One region of the Kitasatospora sp. NPDC097691 genome, then DNA from elsewhere that is predicted to be linked to it. Evidence: riboswitches for the same ligand, from Rfam matches in the RefSeq annotation. Region 1 holds a riboswitch; each other region holds the start of a gene.
What was found. Region 1 has a riboswitch for cyclic di-AMP ahead of ABTY56_RS33240 (peptidoglycan DD-metalloendopeptidase family protein). Riboswitches for the same ligand answer to the same signal wherever they lie in the genome.
Positions count from the first base shown of each region.

Region 2: it holds a riboswitch for cyclic di-AMP, as region 1 does, so the genes downstream of both, ABTY56_RS24395 (glycoside hydrolase family 16 protein) here and ABTY56_RS33240 (peptidoglycan DD-metalloendopeptidase family protein) in region 1, are expected to answer to the same signal.
Region 3: it holds a riboswitch for cyclic di-AMP, as region 1 does, so the genes downstream of both, ABTY56_RS32850 (M23 family metallopeptidase) here and ABTY56_RS33240 (peptidoglycan DD-metalloendopeptidase family protein) in region 1, are expected to answer to the same signal.

Region 1 is NZ_JBEORY010000069.1:4,891-9,155, reverse strand. It holds gene purB (adenylosuccinate lyase) at 1-99, shown strand, start outside; gene ABTY56_RS33245 (MFS transporter) at 182-1,717, opposite strand; cyclic di-AMP (ydaO/yuaA leader) riboswitch at 2,030-2,210, shown strand; gene ABTY56_RS33240 (peptidoglycan DD-metalloendopeptidase family protein) at 2,213-3,196, shown strand; gene ABTY56_RS33235 (DUF2470 domain-containing protein) at 3,547-4,265, opposite strand, start outside.
Region 2 is NZ_JBEORY010000037.1:62,831-67,095, forward strand. It holds gene ABTY56_RS24385 (MoaF-related domain-containing protein) at 45-374, opposite strand; gene ABTY56_RS24390 (esterase/lipase family protein) at 613-1,941, shown strand; cyclic di-AMP (ydaO/yuaA leader) riboswitch at 2,289-2,418, shown strand; gene ABTY56_RS24395 (glycoside hydrolase family 16 protein) at 2,420-3,715, shown strand; gene ABTY56_RS24400 (COG1361 family protein) at 3,793-4,265, opposite strand, start outside.
Region 3 is NZ_JBEORY010000067.1:25,579-29,843, forward strand. It holds gene ABTY56_RS32845 (hypothetical protein) at 1-506, shown strand, start outside; gene ABTY56_RS32850 (M23 family metallopeptidase) at 628-1,461, opposite strand; cyclic di-AMP (ydaO/yuaA leader) riboswitch at 1,474-1,632, opposite strand; gene ABTY56_RS32855 (YiaA/YiaB family inner membrane protein) at 1,830-2,120, shown strand; gene ABTY56_RS32860 (alpha/beta fold hydrolase) at 2,252-3,079, shown strand; gene ABTY56_RS32865 (TetR/AcrR family transcriptional regulator) at 3,148-3,714, shown strand; gene ABTY56_RS32870 (ATP-binding protein) at 4,219-4,265, shown strand, end outside.

The DNA of each region.
Region 1 (4,265 bases):
GCGGCCGGCGCCCAGGTCGCCGAGGTGGTCCGCCTGGTCGAGGCCGTCGCGGCCGCCTACCCGGAGGCCGCCAAGTACGCGCCGGCCGACATCCTCTGAGCCGACGTGCTCTGGGCGCACGCCCCCTGGGCGGCCGTCCTCAGAGTGGACGGCCCCTGAGTGGAGGCTTCCTGACGTAGCGTCAGCTCTCGGGCGAGGGCCCCGCCGCCGGACCGGTGGCGGGGCCCTCGTGCGTGTGGACGTGGCCGGGGTCCAGCGGCGGGGTGGTGCCGCAGTTCCACTGGCAGTCCGGCTCGGCCACCGGGTGGTCCTCGGGGGAGAGCACGTTGCCCCGGACGGTGGCGAAGGCGATCAGTCCGCCGGTGGTCAGCAGGCCCGCGCAGATCAGCATCGCGGTGTGGAAGGCGGAGTCGACGGCGGACGGCACCCGGTAGGCGTCGCCGCTCAGCCCGGCCAGTGCCGGGAGGGCGGCCACCGCGAGCAGGCCCGCCGCGCGGGCGGCGGCGTTGTTGACCCCGCTCGCGATGCCCGCGTGCCGGACCTCGACGGCGGCCAGCACCGTGGCCGTCAGCGGCGCAACCAGCAGCGTCATACCGCAGCCCATCACCGTGACGGCGGGCAGCACGTCCGTCCAGTACGAGGAGTCGGCGCCGATGCGCAGCATCAGCAGCACCCCGGCGGCGCAGACCAGGGGGCCGATGGTCAGCGGGATGCGTGGGCCGATCCGTTTGCCGAGCCGTCCGGCGCGCGCCGACAGCGCCAGCATCAGCACCGTGATCGGCACCAGCGCGAAGCCCGAGAGCAGCGGCGAGAACCCGGCGACGATCTGCAGCTGCACCACCAGGAGGAAGAAGACGCCGCTGAACGCCGCGTAGACGCAGAGGGTCACCAGGTTCACGGCGGTGAACAGCCGGGAGGAGAACAGGCCGAGCGGCAGCATCGGCTCGGGTGTGCGCCGTTCGACGACGATGAAGGCGACGCCGAGCAGCACGCCGATCGCCCCGGCGGCCCAGACGGTGGCCGACACCCCCTCCCCGGCGGCGGTCAGCGCGTAGGTGATCGCGCCGAGGGCGAGCGCGGCGAGCACCGCGCCGATCACGTCGAAGCGGCCGGTGGCGCCCTCGTCCCGGCTCTCCGGCACGGACCGGGTGGAGACCGCGATCACGGCGGCCGCGAGCGGCAGGTTCAGCAGGAAGATCCAGCGCCAGCCGGGGCCGTCCACCAGCCAGCCGCCGAGGAAGGGGCCGACCGCGGCCGACACCCCGCCGAGGCCGGACCACAGGCCGACCGCCGCCGAGCGGTCGTCAGGGCGGAAGACCGCCTGGAGCATGGCGAGCGAGCCGGGCGTGAGCAGCGCCCCGCCGATGCCCTGGACGGCGCGGGCGGCGATCAGCACCTGGATGTTCGGCGCGGCGGCGCAGGCCGCGGAGGCGACGGCGAACCAGACCACGCCGATCAGGAAGACCCGGCGCCTGCCGTACCGGTCGCCGAGCGCGCCGCCGAGCAGGATCAGGCCCGCCAGGGTGAGCAGATAGCTGTTCAGCGTCCATTGCAGGGACGCCAGGGAGGCGCCCAGGTCGGCGCCGATCCGGGGCAGGGCGACGTTCACCACGGTGCCGTCGAGCATCGCCATGCTGGAGCCGAGCACCGTTGCCAGGAGTACCCAGCGACCCTGCGCGGTGCCCAGGCGCAGAGTGCCGGCTTCAGAGGTGGCCACGGCCCGATCCTGGCCCTCGTGGGGCCCACGTGACAAGGCTCACCGGCGGGTGTGTTGGTGGTGGGCGGTGCGTGAGCGGACGACTGCGCAGTGCCGTCGACGTCTGCGCAGGGTCGTGGATCAGTGGCACGGGGTGAATGGGTTGTGTGCGCACCGTGCTGCGGATCATCCGGAGGGTCACCGGCGCCGTGGGGGTCGTTGCGGTTTCAAGAGATCGACATTGCTTCACCCGAACGGATGGGTTTTAGTTCAGCGACCGCCCGGCCAGCCCGGACGGATCCACCGGGTGGAACGCCGAGTCCTGCCGCTTCCCGGTGGTTCGAACTGAACTCTGTACGGCAGGAGCGGGGGACCCACAGGTAAGTCGCCGGACCGGAGTTCGCGCCTCAGGGCGCGGGCGTCCAGGGCCGGCTTGGGGTGAAGCCGCGCATGCGGCCGGGCAACTCCAGCCCGAACCCGACAGCTCACCTCGCAGGCGTCGGAGAGGAAACTTCCATGCCTGCTCAGGCTCGTCGTATCGCCCTGCCCCGCGCCGCCCGCATCGGCATCGCCACCGCCGTCACCGGTGCCTCCTTCGCCCTCCCGCTCGTGACCGCGATCAGCGCCCAGGCCCACACCGCCCCGGCCGCCCCGGTCGCGCAGGCCGCTCCGGCCGCGGCCCCCGCCGCCGCTCCCGCCGCCGACGCCAAGCCGGTCGCGCAGGCCGCTCCGGCCGCCGCGCACGAGAGCTACCGCGTCGTCAGCGGTGACACCCTGTCCAAGATCGCCGACGTCAAGAACGTCGACGGCGGCTGGCACGCGCTGTACGAGCAGAACCGCTCGGTCGTCGGCGCCAACCCGAACCTGATCTTCCCGGGCCAGCAGCTCACCATCGCCGGCCACGCCGTGGCGCCGTCCGCGGACGCCGCCCCGGCGAAGCCCGCCGCTCCGGCTGCTCCGGCCAAGCCTGCCAAGCCGCAGGCCCAGGTCCAGGCCAAGACCGAGGCCGCCAAGCCGTCCGCCCCGGTGCAGACCCAGGTTCAGACCGCCGCTCCGGCCAAGGCCGTGACCGCCGCTCCGGTCGCCGCCACCGCCGGCTACGTCGCGCCGCTGGCCAACCCGGTGCTGGGCGAGGCCTACGGCGTGGCCGGCTCGATGTGGGCCTCCGGCCACCACACCGGCCAGGACTTCGTCTGCTCCACCGGCACCCCGCTGCGCGCCGTCGCCAACGGTGTCGTGGTCAAGGCCGGCAACGGCGGCGCCTACGGCAACGAGGTCGAGATCAAGCTCGCCGACGGCAAGTACGCGCAGTACGCGCACCTCTCGTCGATCGGCGTGAAGATCGGTCAGACCGTCACCGTCGGCCAGCAGATCGGCCTCTCCGGCGCCACCGGCAACGTGACCGGCCCGCACCTGCACTTCGAGATCCGCACCGGCTCGGAGTACGGCTCGGACATCGACCCGGTCGCCTACCTGCGCGCGCACGGCGTCGCGCTCTGACCCTTCCGGGGTTTCAGGAACCACCGCTGCTGCGGAGCGAATCGATCCTCCGGGATGGTCATGTCGGGTGACCGCTCGACCGGATGATCGCCGCACAGTGGACATGGGCGCGGGACACGCCCAGGCCGGCCCGGCTCGCGGGACCCACCTCCCTCGCGAGCCGGGCCGGCCGCTGCCATGTCCGGGGCCAGTGCGGCGCGGGCTTCGAGCCCGCTGAACGCGCCGAAGGGGGTGGGGAGTTCGGGTGCGGCGGCGGGACGGACCCGAACGTCCGCCCGTACACGCTGTCGGCGCTGCTCGGGCGGATGGGGCGGGTCGTCCCGGGGCGCGGTTCGAGCGGTGAGGCCGGCTCAGCCGCGGTGGGCGGGCTGGCCGTACCGGGCGGCGGCCAGCAGGTCGTGCATCCGGTGGCCGAAGTCCTCGGTGTCGCGGGCCGGTTCGGAGAAGACCAGGCGGACGTCGCGGTGGCCGTCGGGGTGGTCCAGGCGCAGCACCAGACCGTGGCGGTCCAGGGCGAGCGGGCGGACGTCCGGGTTCCGGGCGAGCAGCACCGGGTCGAGCAGGCGGGTGAGGACGTCGAGCGCGTCGGCGTGGTCGTCGGCGAAGTGGGTGAGCATCGCGGCCTCGTGGCGGGCCATCGGGTCGGGGGCGGCGTGGGCGAGGTCGGCGGCGGTGACGGCGCCGGTGCCGTACGGGGTGGCGAGGACGGCGTGGGCGACGTCCACGCGCAGGTGGACGCTGAGGCCGTCGTCGGCGAGGTGGGCCAGGTGGAGCCGGCCGGCCAGGGTGAGGCGGGCGCGGACGCGGTCGCGGACGGCGACGGGGGAGACGTCGGTGACGTCGAGGACGACGGCGAGGCCGTCGGTGGCGTGGGTGGCGGCCACCGTGAGCGGGGCGTCCAGCGCGGCGCGCAGCCGCAGGCGGGAGCCGTGGACGGCGACCGGGGTGTCCAGGTCGTGGTGCTCGCCCAGGGCGCGGACGGCGAGCGAGGAGGTCGTGCTGAGCAGGTTCAGGATCCGTTCGGCGGTGGTCGGCTCGGGGACCTCGGTGTCGCCGGTGGGCAGGCTCA
Region 2 (4,265 bases), on a different contig from region 1:
CCGGCGCCTGAGCACAGGCCCCGGAGGTTCGGTCGTCACGTGGTTCAGGCCACCCGCTCCAGCGTCCCGGTGTGCAGCTGCCCGACCCGGCCGCCCTCGCCCTCGAAGGTCCAGAAGGCCCGGACCGTCAGCGCGTTGAGGTCCATCACATGGCTCACGGTGATCCCGCTCTGCTCCGTCCAGCTGACGAAGTAGATCTCCGGTGCGACCTCGGCGACGTGCAGCCGCACGTCCTCCCACTGGCCCGCGGACTCGCCGAGGCCCTCCCAGCGCAGCCGCGTGCCGTCGGCCGAGTAGGTGTTGCGGAAGGCCGCGCCGGTGTCGGCCCGGAAGACGTAGGTACGGCCGGCGAAGGCGGGCAGGGACGCGGTCATGGTGGGGCGGTTCCTCGTTTCCGGTGTGGTGGTGTCGTGTGCGCTGCGGTGTCTCGTGCAGTGCGGTGTCTCGTGCACGGCGGTGTCTTGTGCACTGCGGAAGATGTCGGACCTCCAATTTATCCGACCGGGTGCACTCGGTCAGAGCTTTGCCACGGTACGGATCACCACCGCGCTGCCCACCGGGTGTGCGACCGGCACATGGGCACCCGTCGCGCGCCGGTCCTACCGTCCGCCCATGAGACGCACCCCCACAACCCGTGGCCGCGCGAGACGCACCGCCACAACCCGCACCCGCGCGCGACGCACCCCCACCGCGCTCGCCGCCGTCCTCCTGGCCCTCGCGGCCCTCGTCCTCGGCATCCCCACCCCCACCGCCGCCCGGGCCCAGACGGAATCCGCCACGTCCCCCCTCGCCCTGGAAGCGGCCTTCCCCGCCCCCGGCAACGGCTGGGCCAAGGTCGAGCGCTACCTCGACACCACCCCCGGCTTCCGCACCGAGCAGTTCCCGTCCGACGGCCGCGGCGACCAGGACGGCGCCCGCCGGACGTACTTCGGCACCGGCGAGCCCTCCTCCGGCCGCTTCCTGCTCTACTCCGCTGCCGGCTGGGACACCGGCAGTCGGGCCACGCCCGTCCTGCTGGTCCACGGCGCCAACGACAACGCCGACCGCGCCTGGGCGAACCCGGGGGAGACCGGCACCTGCGGCGCCGCGACCTGCCCGTCCACCGGCCTCGCCCAGTACCTCGCGGGCACCGGCCACCGCGTCTTCGCCATCGGCTTCGCCCACAAGCACGGTGACAACCTGCTCCAGGCGCAGGCCGTCGGCGACGCGATCGCGCTGATCCGGGCCCGCCTCGGGGTCCCGCAGGTGGACGTGGTGGCCTGGAGCAAGGGCGAGGTCGCCGCCCGGGCGTACGTGTCCTCGGTGCGGCCGTCCTGGGGCCGGGCGTACGCGGGCGACGTGCGCCGCCTGGTCACCCTCGGCGGGCCGAACGGCGGGCTCGACTACGTCTACGCCCACGGCTGGTCCTTCGACCTGGCGACGTGGCCGGCCTGCGGCGGCACCGCCAACGCGCCGTCCCCGCACCTGTACATGACCTGCTACGGCACGTACACCGCGCAACCCTGCCTCGGCGTGCTGCCGACCGGCGGGTACGACTGCTACCCGGGCCAGCGCCAGCTGCTCGCCCGTTGGGACGGCAGGTACGGGGTGGACGGCAGTGCCCAGGACTGGTGGACCACCTACTACGGCGGCCAGGGGTTCTACACGTCCGGACAGGGCATCCAGGCCGCGATCGACGCGGGCTCCCTGATCGCCCCGCTCCAGCAGGCCGGGATCCCGGCCCCGGTGCGCACCTACCTGCTGGCGGGCGGGTCGGCGGACATCCCGGGCGTGCTCAACGAGAACCGCGGGCCCAGCGACGGCATCGTGTTCACGGCGAGCGCCCTGGACACCACCGGTATCGCGACGGTCGGCGGCACCCGGCTGCTGAGCGGCCTCAACCACCTGGAGCTCGCGTGGGCGCCGGAGGCCGAGAGCCAGGTGGACGCCTGGCTCGGCTGAACGTCCGGCCGGGCACCCGGCCGGACCTCCCGCCGGACACCCGGCCGGACGCCACCCCCGCCACCCCACCCGGCACTCCCCGCGACACCCCTCACAGCACCCTTCCAGTCACCCCGTAGGGCATCGTTCCAGGCCACCCGAACTGATCAACTCGGCCGCCACACAGCGTCGTTGATCGACACCACTGTGAGCTGCACGACAACCGGTCCGCCGGAGTTGTCCGTTTACGTACGGCCTGCCTAGCCTGCAACGGTCGTCCGCCCCTGGCGGACCCCGCCGCCGGGACGCCGAGTCCCGTCCACCCGCCGGCGGGTCACCGAGCACCACAGCGGACGGGAGCGGGGAAACCAAGGTCGGCGCCCGGCCCGTGCGCTCGCGCGTACGGGTCGAGGCTAGGGGTGAAGCCGCTCCACAGGCGGCCGGGCAACTGCAGCCCGAACCCGACAGCTAACCTCGCAGGCGTCGCAGAGGTCACCTCATGCCCAAGCCTGCTGCCCGGCGCCGTGCGCCGCGTCACGCCCGCCCCTCCCGCCGCGGCCGCAACGCCGCCTTCGCCGCCACCGGCGCGCTCGCGATCAGCGGCGCCGGCCTGCTCGGGGTGCCGTCCGTCACCGGTGCCCAGGCGGCCACCGCGCCGACCGTCACCCAGGACCGGCTCGCCCCCGCCACCATGGTCGCGGGCAAGGCCACCGCCGCCTCGCTGAGCCTGCACTCCTCGGCCTGCTTCACCGCCAAGACCGTGGGCGTGGGCGTGCGCGACGCGCGCGGCACCAACCTCGACTTCCCCGGCAACGCCTCCAACGTGCAGATCTGCCCGAGCGGCGTGAACTTCACCAGCGGTGCGCGCACCCTGCCCGCCGGGACGTACACCCAGTTCGGCTTCTGGCAGGACCTCGGCGGCGGCTGGCACAACCTGCCCTCGCAGCAGCTGGTGGTCTCGGCCACCACCACCCCGGCCCCGACCCCGACGGCCACCCCCACCACCCCGGCCCCGACCCCCACGTCGACCCCGAGCGCCACGCCGACCCCCACGTCGACCCCGAGCGCCACGGCGAGCCCGACCACCCCCGCGCCGTCCTCCCCGGTCGCCGGCAAGTCGCTGACCTGGTCCGACGAGTTCAACAGCGCCATCTCCTGGGGCCAGCGCTGGGTCGGCGACAAGAGCACCGCCTACAAGTACGGGAACCACAACCCGGACGACAACAAGCTGGACTGGCTGAACAAGAACAACGTCACCGTCGCGAACGGGGTCGCCACCTTCACCGCCACCTCCGGCGGCCCGGCCCTGGAGAACGGCAAGCAGTCCTGGAACACCGGCTTCCTGACCACCGAGGGCTCCAGCGAGGGATTCCAGGTCAAGACCGGCGACTACGCCGAGACCCGGGTCAAGCTGCCCGCCGGCACCGGCGCCTGGCCGGCCCTGTGGACCTGGAAGAACGGCAACGGGGAGGTCGACTCCTTCGAGTACCACCCCGACAACCCGAACCTGCTGGAGCTGACCAACCACGTCAACCCCGGCAACGCGAAGTACTACACCGACGCGAGTGCCGTCGCCAAGGACCAGTGGGTGACCATCGGCACCTACTACGGCGCCAACTCGGTGGACTGGTACGTCAACGGTGTGAAGGTCTTCTCGGACGGCAAGGGCGTCGGCGCCGACTGGTCGGCGTACCTGATCCTCAACCTCTCGGTGTGCGCGGGCCAGTACCACCCCGCGCCGCAGGGGACCGCTCCGATCACCATGGCCGCCGACTACGTCCGCGTCTACCGGTAGTCGGGTAGGACGTCCCACCGGTCACCGGAAGCCGGCAGCCGCTCGCCGGCGGCCGGTGACCGGTGGGTCGACGTGGTTCAGGAGCCGTCGGTCGACTCGATGACCCTGATGTCGAACGGCTGCCGGTTGTTGCCCTCGTCCTGGTCGTCCGCGCTGCGCACCGCGACCCAGCCTGCCAGCTCTCCGGGCGGCAGGTCGGGGGACAGCCGGACCGGAATGAGCGCGGTGGCGCTGCGCCCCTCCCTCAGTCCCGGTCCGAAGACGCAGCGCACCCGGTGGCCGTTCTGGAAGACCTCACAGTCCTCGGGGAAGTACGGGCCCTCCGGCGTCACGCCCTCCGGCAGGGTGACCACGACCGTGAACGAGGATGCGGTGGTGTCCGGTCCCCGGTTGGCGACGAAGGCGTGCACGGTGGTGGTGCCGCCGGGCGCCGCCGGCTCCGGGTCGAGCCGGACGACCTCCAGGTCGGAGTGGGACGGCTGGGCGACCAGGGCGGGCAGGGTGGACACTGCGGTACCGGCGGACCCGCCCGGTGCGGCAGGTGCGGCCG
Region 3 (4,265 bases), on a different contig from region 1:
GCCGCGCCGACCTGGTGACCTGGCCCCGGCTGTACGCGCTGCTGCTGCACGCGCACGGGGTGGACGTCGCGGACGGGTCGGCGGTGCGGGACTGGCTGACCGGCTTCGGCGGGCTCGCGGAGGAGGAGCGGCTGGCCGCGTACGAGGCCCTGGTGCCGGCCGGCTGGCTGGACGAGCCGGACGAGCAGGGCTGGGGACCGGGCCGGGTGCTGTCCGTCGGCATGGCCACGGACGGCGCCCGGCGGCTGCTGGAGCAGGGCCTGATGCGGCGCAGCTACCGCAACCTGGCCGAGCTGACCGCGCTCGGGCGGCCGATGCCGGACGAACTGACCGGGGACTTCGGGCACTTCGAGGACGCGGCGGTCGATGCGGCGCTCGACCTGTTCGGGGAGTGGACGGTGCCCGGGCTGCCGCGGCTGCTGGTGGCGGAGTTCCCGGAGCTGGCGCCGGAGCCGGGCCAGGAGGAGATCGACGCCTACCTGACGCAGCTGCCCGCCGAGGAGTAGGCGCCCGCGGAAACCGAGAGCCCCCGGCCGCGTGCGACCGGGGGCTCTCGGGTGTCCGTCACGGGCTCCCGGGTGTCCGTCACGGGCTCTCAGGTGTCCGTCACGGGCTCCCGGGTGTCCGTTACGGGTTGAGGCCGTGCTGCTGGAGCCAGGGCTCCGGGTCGACCGGGGCGCCGCCGCCGGGGCGGACCTCCAGGTGCAGGTGCGGGCCGGTGACGTTGCCGGTCGCGCCGACCTTGCCGATCTGCTGGCCGGAGGTGACCGTGCCGGAGCCCTTGATGATCGAGGAGAGGTGGCAGTACCAGATCTCGGTGCCGTCGGGCAGGGTCTCGACGATCCGGTAGCCGTACGAGCCGGACCAGCCGGCCGAGGTGATGGTGCCCTGGCCGAGCGCGTAGACCGGGGTGCCGGTGTCGGCGGCGAAGTCCAGGCCGGTGTGCAGGTTGGCCCAGTAGCGGGCGCTCTGGCCGTAGTGGGCGGAGAGCCGGTAGTCCTTCACCGGGAGGGTGAGGGCGGCGGCCCGCTTGGCCTCCGCCTCGTCGGCGGCGCGCTTGGCCTCGGCTTCCTTGGCGGCGGCCTTGGCCTCGGCCTCCTGCGCGGCCTGCAGCCGGGCGGTCTCCTCGGCGGCGGTGCGCTGGCCGTCGGCCTGCTGCTGGATGCGGGCGGCGAGCGCGAGGCCGGGGTCGGCGGAGAGGGCGACCGGCGTCTCGTCCGGGGCCTCGATGGCGGGCGCGGCGGCCGGGGTGGCCGAGGCGAAGCCGGTGGCGCCAAGGGTGGCGGCGACGGCGGTGACGCCGAGCAGCGGGGAGGCGCCGCGGGCCTGACGCGGCATCCGGTGCCGGTTGGTCTCGGCCTCCGGGCCGAAGGCCTCGGGACCGTCCGCACCGGGGTGGTCGAGGAGCTGGGTACCGGCTGCGGGGCCGGCCGGGTGTGCCGGAGTGTGCGTCGACGCCACGGAGGCGCGCTCCTTTCCTTCCTTCGCGCCTACCGGGTTAGCTGACGGGTTCGGAGCAGGAAGGTCTCCTACGGCCGGGCCGGGGCCCCGCCGATTCACCCCAAGGAACGTGGTTCCCCGGCTCCCTGACCTGCCCGGAGGCCGGCCGGCGGGATTAGGCGACGGCGCACGGTGCCGTCTGGGTACGGCGTTGACGACCGCGCTGCGTTATCAAACGTTAATCCTAGGACGCTCTGATTCCAAGCCATCCGTCCGGGACGGCCGTGGAGCGGGTGATCGGACGTCAACGAACGACCCTTCGACACGAGCACCCCATCTGAGTACTCCTACTCATGTGCGGCCCGACCGGGCGGCCGCATCCTGACGCCATGAGCGCACCGATGCAGAACCGCACGACGGCCGCCTACTACATCCAGGCCATCCTCTCCTTCGCCCTCTCGGGCACGACCCTCGCCGTCGGGATCGCCTACCTGCCGGTCGGCGGGTGGACTCGGGCGTTCCTCGGGATCGGCCTCCTCTACACCGTCAGCTCCGCGTTCACCCTGGCGAAGGTGATCCGGGACCGGCAGGAGACGAACGAGATCGTCAGCCGGGTCGACCAGGCCCGGCTGGAGAAGCTGCTCAGCGAGCACGATCCGTTCAAGGTCGAGGGGGTCTGAGGCACACCCCCTCCTCTCCCCTCGTCCCCGCCCCTCCGGTCGAGCCCTTGACGGCTAAGGCTATTAGCCTTAGCTTTATGGCTATCGGCAGTACCGCCGATGCCCGCAGCGGCGGACCGAGGAGGCCCACCATGAACGCCACCATCACCCCGGACACCCAGTACCTGACCCTCCCCGGCGGGCGGATCGCCTTCGACGACACCCGGCAGGGCGACCGCACCCCCGTCGTCCTGCTCCCGGGCATGCTCGACAGCCGCGCCGCGTACCGGCACCTCCGCCCGCTGCTCGTCGCCGCCGGCCACCGGGTCGTCACCATGGACCTGCGCGGCTTCGGCGAGTCCTCCATCACCTGGGACGACTACAGCCCCGCCGCCATCGCCGACGACGTCCTCGCCCTGCTCGACCACCTCGGCATCGAGCGCGCCGTCCTCGCCGGGAACTCCTACACCGGCGCGACGGTCGTCAAGGCCGCCGGGGACGCGCCGGAGCGGGTCGCCGGGATCGTCCTGATCGACGCCTTCGTCGAGAACCCGCAGCCCGGCGCCCTGATGCGCGGCGTCCTCGGCCTGATGGGCGCCGCGCTCGTCCACTGGCCCGCCTTCTGGGGCTTCTACCTGCGCCGGATGGCCTTCCCCGGCGCCAAGCCCGCCGACTTCGACGCCTACGTGAACGGGCTGGTCGCCGCGCTGCGCACCCCGGGCCGCAAGACCGCCACCCGCGGCTACGTCACCGGGGACGCCTCGCCGGTCGGCTGGACGGCCGCCGTGCGGTGCCCGGCGCTGGTGGTCATGGGCAGCAAGGACCCCGACTTCCCCAAGCCGGAGCTCGTCGCCGACCGGCAGGTCGCGGCACTCGGCGCGCGGAAGGCGATGATCGAAGGGTCCGGGCACTACCCGATGGCCGACAACCCGCATGCCACCGCAGACGCCCTGCTGCCCTTCCTCGCCGAACTCGCCTGACGCCGCCCGACCGCCGCCGGACCACCGCCCGACCACCGCCCGACTTCCGTACGGAGAGACCCGAGACCATGCCCCGCATAGGACTGACCCCCGACCAGGTCGTCGACCACGCCATCGCCCTCCTGGACGAACAGGGCACCGAAGCCCTCACCCTGGCCGCGGTCGCCGCCCGGGCCGGCGTCGCCACCCCCTCGCTGTACAAGCACGTCAGCGGCGGCCTGGCCGAACTGCGGCGGCTGATCGCGGTCCGGGTCACCGGCGAACTGGCCGACCGCCTCGCGGACGCCGCGGTCGGCCGCAGCGGGGACGACGCCGTCGCCGCCGTCCTGCGCGCCTACCACGCGTACGCCACCGAACACCCGCACCGCTACAACGCCCTCCCCCAGGCCCCCCAGGCCGACGACGACCTCGCCGGGGCGGCCGCGCGACTCGTCGGCGTGATCATCGCCGTCCTGCGGGAGTACGGACTCGACGGCTCCGAGGCGATCCACGCCGCCCGCACCGTCCGCTCCGTCGCCCATGGCTTCGCCTCCCTCACCACCGCCGGCGCCTTCCGCCTCGCCGAGGACCTCACCATCACCCAGGACCGCCTCATCGCCACCCTCACCACCGGTCTCCGCAGCTGGCCCGCCTGACAGGCCGCCCACGAGCCCGGCCGACCGACGAACACGAGAAGTCGGACCGGCCGAGCCCTCGTGCCGCCCCGGCGGGGGCGGAGGAGAAGGGGACGGAGAAGGGGAGAAGGGCGCGCGCGGGAAGTCGGACCGGCCGACTTCTGATGTCTGCCGGCCGGGGCGGGAACGGCGAAAGCAGCGCCGGGATGAGACCGACAGCAGCAGCTGGTGCGGCGGCTCTGTCACCCTGGGCCGTCCGGTGCGACCGGGCCCCGAGGATCCGCTTCCGTGACACCGTGCACACCGGCCCCACACATCCCGGGACGGGAATCGGCCACGGGGCGGGACGGGGATGTGTGGCGGTCGACCCGACGAAACCGGGCCGGGGGCTTGCCGGGCAGGGCGGTCGCGGACGAACGAGTCCGGATTGCGGGCGGATTGACTTGATTTTGACGAGATCCGGTCACTTGGCGAGATCCGTTCACACCTTCGTAGGATCATCACCCTAGAATTCGCGGCGTGACGATGACTCAGTGGTCAGTAACGGCAGCCGGCGTGCTCGCCGTCCTCGC